DNA from 3 places in the Blautia sp. HA9023 genome. Region 1 is predicted to be linked to each of the others. Evidence: riboswitches for the same ligand, from Rfam matches in the RefSeq annotation. Region 1 holds a riboswitch; each other region holds the start of a gene.
The links. Region 1 has a riboswitch for cobalamin ahead of AC04Q6_RS05025 (ABC transporter substrate-binding protein). Riboswitches for the same ligand answer to the same signal wherever they lie in the genome.
Positions count from the first base shown of each region.

Region 2: another riboswitch for cobalamin. It lies ahead of AC04Q6_RS04400 (cysteine-rich small domain-containing protein); the one in region 1 lies ahead of AC04Q6_RS05025 (ABC transporter substrate-binding protein).
Region 3: another riboswitch for cobalamin. It lies ahead of AC04Q6_RS04465 (sirohydrochlorin cobaltochelatase); the one in region 1 lies ahead of AC04Q6_RS05025 (ABC transporter substrate-binding protein).

Region 1 is NZ_JBWLUR010000006.1:191,422-193,627, forward strand. It holds gene AC04Q6_RS05025 (ABC transporter substrate-binding protein) at 1-873, opposite strand, end outside; cobalamin riboswitch at 980-1,269, opposite strand; gene pcrA (DNA helicase PcrA) at 1,371-2,206, opposite strand, start outside.
Region 2 is NZ_JBWLUR010000006.1:50,041-52,246, forward strand. It holds gene AC04Q6_RS04395 (PHP domain-containing protein) at 1-488, shown strand, start outside; gene AC04Q6_RS04400 (cysteine-rich small domain-containing protein) at 638-943, opposite strand; cobalamin riboswitch at 1,210-1,412, opposite strand; gene AC04Q6_RS04405 (C40 family peptidase) at 1,576-2,206, opposite strand, start outside.
Region 3 is NZ_JBWLUR010000006.1:66,265-68,470, reverse strand. It holds gene AC04Q6_RS04470 (NAD(P)/FAD-dependent oxidoreductase) at 1-437, shown strand, start outside; cobalamin riboswitch at 690-865, shown strand; gene AC04Q6_RS04465 (sirohydrochlorin cobaltochelatase) at 1,022-2,206, shown strand, end outside.

The sequences.
Region 1 (2,206 bases):
GATCACGTCAGGGTTGGCTGCGATGATATCCTCTTTTCCAACGGTGGAAGCATCCGGGTTTGCAAGAGTTGCGCCTAACTGTGTTACCATATCTCCGCCAAGGCTCTTTACGCCATAGTTTGTGATGTCATCTCCAAGAGGCTCCAATACCATTACGCTTGGTTTGTCTTTTACATCTGCAGTTGCAGTAAGAGTTTTGTCGATCACTGCTTTTGCATCATCAACGATAGCCTGTGCTTTGTCCTGTACATCGAAGATCTTTCCGATATTTAAGATATCTGTGAATTCATTTTCCAGTGTTCTGTCGCCGTCCGGACGAGTATTGGTGTTGTAGTAGGTGTTGCAGCCTTTGTCGATCCAGTCTGTTACATTTCCCAGATTCTTATCAGAGAAAAGAGAGCTCCAGGATAAGATCATGTCCGGCTCCAGCATTGTTACAGTTTCAAGGGATGGGGTAAATTCGTCAAGATAATTTGTTTTTGAGAATGCTTCTTTGAGATCTTCCGGAACTTCATTATCAAGACCTGCGGTAGCTACCAGGTGGTCTTCCAGACCAAGTGCGAGCATAGTCTCAATGCTTCCCTGATATACAGCAAGGACTTTTTCCGGTGCTTTTTCATAAGTGGTTTCGATTTCGTTTCCATCGTAATCATAGGTTGTGATGGTCAGAGGATATTCTGTCTTGGTTGCCTCTGCGGAAGAATCTTCGGTGTCTGCAGACTCTGTACTGTCTTCTGCTGCCGGCTGGTTGTCTTCCTTGATGGTCTCGGAGTCTGCTCTCTCTGCGGCATAAACAGCCGGAGTTGCTGATACGGTCATTGCCGCTGCCATTACCATTGCCATGATTCTTGTGGATACATACTTGTTTTTCATTTCATTTCCTCTCTTTTCGCCTGTTTTATCTCCTGTTGCCTATGGGTAACCGAAAAGATGGGGCTTCATAAAATCTGCACGGAACACTTTGTACGGAAGCTCCCACTTACATACTGTCAAGCAGGTTTCCTGACTTACAGACTCAGAAAAAACTCCGCAAAATAAAAACTGATACACCATTCATCTTTTAGCCGATCATGAATGATATATCAGAATTTTCTCCAGAATCTCTCTGACATCGGGATTTCGCCTTCTCACATGAGTTTCTGCAATGGCATGTGAAATCCCTTCTTCTGTATACAGTGGCCGCAACCGCTCAGGCTTTTTACCCGATTCCCTCTCACAGTATCCGGCAGCATATGTGCCGGTGATACTGTTCACTTCACAGCAATTCAATTACGCTGATACTGATTCTAACATACCGGTTTTCCAATTACAACCTTGAGGCCGGATTTTTACAGTTTTTTGCAGAAATAGTCTGCCCGGAGAGATCCCTCTCAGATCTTTTTCAGCTTGGCAAAACCGGCGAACATTTTTTTCACGCCGACTTTGTCAAAGTCTACCGTCACTTCGTAGTCTCTGCCGCCGTCTGCGATATTTTTTACGATACCGACTCCGAATTTCACATGACGGACCGTGTCTCCCTCACCATAGTCCAGGCTGTCCGCCTTCTTCACTGTGAAATCTTTTTTCTGCAGGGTGCTCTTTGCCTGGAAATTCATTTTCATCTGGGCATAGGCGCTTTTCGGAGATACGATATCATCTACTCTGGGCTTTTTCTCCTGAATCGTATGTCCAAGATCCACCAATTCTCTTGGAATTTCCCTTACAAAGCGTGATACACGGTTGTACTGGGTCTCTCCACGGATCATACGCTGTTTTGCACAGGTTAATGTCAGTTCCTTCATGGCACGTGTGATCCCCACATAACAGAGTCTTCGCTCTTCTTCAATATCCGACGGGTCTCCGGACCAGATGGACGCATATCCCGGAAATACTCCGTCCTCCATACCTGCCATAAATACATTGGGGAATTCCAGTCCCTTGGCACTGTGAAGGGTCATAAGAAGCACATAATCCTGATCCGGATCAACGGAATCAATATCTGCCACCAGTGCGATCTCTTCCAGAAATGCGGAAAGTGTTGCCGGCTGTCCTGCCTCTTCCATGGCTTCCTGGAAAGATTCGGTCTTGGAGATCAGCTCATCGATATTCTCGATCCTTGCCTGAGCTTCTTCTGTTTTTTCTGCTTCCAGCTCTTTCACATAACCGGTCAGTTCGATCACTTCTTCCAGCGTTTCACGGACTGTATAAGCCTCTGCCTTACTCTTAA
Region 2 (2,206 bases), 140 kb from region 1:
ATATTCTGGACCGGAAGGGAACTGTAGATCTGGATCAGGAATTATTATGTAAACTTGATTATGCCATCGCAAGCATGCATACCTGGAACTACCGTCCCGGTACCAGAGACGAGAACACAGAAGCTTTTGTCAATGTCATGAAGAATCCCTGTGTCAAAATCCTCGGTCACAGCGACAACACCCATTATCCGGTAAATTATGATGTTCTTGCCCGAACTGCCAGAGAAACCGGAACAATCTTTGAAATTAACGAAGCTTCCCTGGCTCCATATGGCTACCGTGGTGATACCAGAGAAAACTGTTATGAGATTCTCCGCTGCTGCCGCAAATATCATCTGCCGCTGCTGCTCTCCAGTGACAGTCACGGTCCGGAACACATCGGTGATTTTACCTGTGCTGCTGAATTTGTTCATCAGGCCATGTTCCCGGAACAGCTGATTCTGAACAATCATCTTCCAAGATTGAAGGTATTTCTGCAGACCAGATGATCTGGTAAAACAGTAAGATCGAATATACATAAAATGTATCCGAATACACATTCATGTTTGACTCACAACCAAAAAAGCCAGCTCGGACACATTTTACCATGTGTCCGAGCTAGCTTATTATTTCGGGTTATATTATATTTTCTTTATTATCATTTCTCATCTGCCTGAGAATTCTCTCTCTGCTTTCTTATCATATCCGCAAGTTCCTGATATTTTCCTGTGATATATCCATAATTCTCTCTTCTGTGAGGAAGTTTACACGCAGTGCAGTCCTTGATTCCGCTTTCCGTAAAATGGAAATTACCACCGCATTTATCTCCCAGTGCATACAGCGGACAATAACAGAACAGGCAGTTAAAATTTTCCGGATCTGCTCCTTTATGGCATGGAAAATACTCGCATTTTTTGTGGCTGAAATAGGAATATTCTTTTCCCTCCCAATATGGTTTCTCCATGGTTCTTATCTCCTCCCGGATCATGCACTCTCTTAATTTTTCCGTAAAAAAAGAGGTAGCGATCCCACCCCGGGGTAGAAATATAATCCGTTCATGAGTGCGCGGAGGGAACGAATGTATCCGGAGTAGTATCGCCTGCCATTTAATCATGTATAATTCATATGAACAGGCGCATTCCATAAAAAAATGCCTACTCTCGTAAAAAAGTAGACAACGTCCCAGGGGTGCGGAGTCCCTGAAATGGTTGTTACACTTTACACGGAAGTTTAACCTCGCCATAACAAGCAGGTTTCCTGGCTCCGGGATCATGGCTCGTCTCTCCTTCTCATACATAGGTACAATGGATTCTGAGATTCGCTCCTCCGTTACAGTGACCGGATCGCTCAGGTTTCTCACCTGATTCCCTTTTCTGCTGGCTTCTGATAATCCATGACTGTCAGATGCCCTCAGCACTTGCTATGTTCAATATGGAATTATACTGATATTATAATAACACCCTGTTAATTATATGTCAATACCGTTTCAGATTTTTCTGATATAAATTCACTGTTTCCTTATAAGAAACAGCCTGGCGGAATATGCCGCCAGGCTGTTCAATATCTTCATCTTAATAAATTTTATATGGTTCGTGATTATACAAGACGTCTTACAGAGACAATCGTTCTGTATGTCGCATCGTTACTGATCTTGATACCATCCTGAGAATTGGATGCATGTACAATCTGTCCATTGCCCATGTAAATAGCCACATGTCCACCATAGCAGATCAGATCTCCTGGCTGGGCATCTGCATAAGATACCTCAGTACCTGCATTCTGCTGCTCATAGGAAGTTCTCGGAAGGCTTACGCCAAAATTGGCATATACACTCTGTACAAAACCGGAGCAGTCTGCACCATTGGTAAGGCTTGTTCCGCCCCATACGTATGGATTTCCAACAAACTGTGTGGCATAATTCACAACAGAAGATCCTGAACCGCTGCTGTAAGAAGAACTGTCACTGTCTGAGGATGTGTCCTCTGCACCTTCTTCGGATGCATCTGTACTGTTATCGTAATCTGCGTCTGCATTATCCTCTGTATTCTCAGTATCCCCGGACGCGTCATCTTCGATCACATTGCCATCTTCATCATACTGCGCATCATCATTTTCACCATTGTCTGCATCTTCATCCACATGCTCGGTGTCATCCTCTGCAGTATCCTCATCTGTATTCTCAATCACGTCGCCGTCCTCATCGTACTGTACGTCTTCGCTCTCGTCC
Region 3 (2,206 bases), 130 kb from region 1:
ACGGATATGGTGAGAGCATCGCAAGACTTTCCAACATGCTTGGCGGTGGTGTTATGGTACAGCGTTTCGGAGATCTGATCCGTGGAAGACGAAGCACAAAAGCACGTATTGAGGAGAGCTTCGTAACACCGACTCTTTCCGCAACACCGGGAGACTTAAGCCTTGTTATGCCGAAGCGTATCCTGGATGGAATCATCGAGATGATCTATGCTCTGGATAAGATCGCACCTGGAACAGCAGATGACGATACTCTGCTTTATGGTGTTGAGGTTAAATTCTACAACATGGAAGTTGAGATCGATGAGAATCTGGAAACCTGCCACAAAGGTCTCTTTGTTATCGGAGACTGCAGCGGTGTGACACATTCTCTTTCCCATGCATCCGCCAGCGGTATCTATGTAGCCAGATACCTTGAGCAGGAGTACTTCAGTAAATAATATGAGCGGCCCTTTTCTGCTGTCACAGTGATGGCGGAAAGGGGCTGCTTTTATGTTGTAGGAAATCACTGTACCATAAATAAAAAACATAAATCATATAAAACCATGCATAATGTGCATGAATATTGAAAGGAGTATGTTGAAAATAACTGACAGATGCAGGGGAAGCACCATGATTCGTCCGACAGCAATCTTGACAATTTTGTGATTTTGTGGTAAAAGAATAAGTAACCAGGTAAAATCGAATATGTACAAATGTTATGGCAATAAGGTTGCGTCCAGTCGGATGTGCAAAAGAGAATCCGGTGAGAATCCGGAACGATACCGTCACTGTGAACGGGGAGCTGTTTTTAAATACCACTGGGAAACCGGGAAGGGAAAGCAGTGTGGAACCAAGTCAGGAGAACTGCCTTATTGTGAGATCCAGGATTCGCGGTCTACGAATCTGTATTCTCAATAACAATACAGAACTTCTTTTTATGTGTATTGCGAGAGAATCGTGTGTGAGCAGGCGGCCGCAGAAAGCAGCCGTTTTTTTGTACATATCAGTATTCTGGAAATACATGAAAAGAGGACGATAAGAAATGAAAAGAAAAACAATGTTAGCTCTGATGCTCGCAGTTTCCATGACATGCTCTATGGGTGCAGCTACAACAGCAATGGCAGCAGATGATTCCGCTACAGAAGAGAGCGCAGATGAGAGTACTGAGGCAGCTGATACCACAGAGGCTTCTGATGAAGACCAGAAAGCAGCTGACAATGTAGCAGCTCTGATCGACAAGATCTATGTTCAGGAGAGAACTGACACAACAGATGAGGACTGCAAGGCAGCTAAAGAAGCATGGGATGCTCTGACAGACGCTCAGAAAGAACTGGTAGAGGGCGAGAACGCTGATCCGGATTACTTCGGACGTGACACAGGAGACGCTTCCAAAGACGATCCACGTAACCAGGATGAGATCGGTGAGAACGAGCTTCTGGTAGTAAGCTTTGGTACTTCCTTCAATGACAGCCGTGCAGAGGATGTCAAAGGAATCGAGGATGCTCTTGCAGAAGCTTATCCGGACTGGTCTGTAAGAAGAGCATTTACAGCACAGATCATCATCAACCATGTAGAGGCAAGAGATGATGAAGTGATCGATAACATGCAGCAGGCTCTTGACCGTGCAGTAGAGAATGGTGTTAAGAATCTGGTTGTACAGCCTACTCATCTGATGCATGGTGCTGAGTACGATGAGATGACAGAAGCGATCAATGGCTATAAAGATAAATTCGAGTCTGTAGCTATCGCAGAGCCAATGCTCGGTGAGGTTGGAGACGATGCAACCGTGATCAACGATGACAAGAAAGCCGTTGCTCAGGCAATCACAGATGAGGCTTGCAAAGAAGCCGGATTTGACAGCATGGATGCAGCAGCTGAGGCTGGCACAGCATTCGTATTCATGGGACATGGAACATCTCATACAGCTAACATTACATACGATCAGATGCAGACACAGATGGAAAACCTTGGATTCAAGAACGCATTCATCGGTACTGTAGAGGGTAAACCGGAAGATACAGCCTGCGACAAGGTTATCGAGAAGGTAAAAGAGGCAGGATACAAGAACGTTGTTCTTCGTCCGCTGATGGTTGTTGCCGGAGACCATGCAAACAACGATATGGCCGGTGATGATGAGGATTCCTGGAAGAGCCAGTTTGTAGCATCCGGAAACTTCGAGAATGTTGATACACAGATCGCAGGTCTTGGACGTATCGAGGCTGTTGAG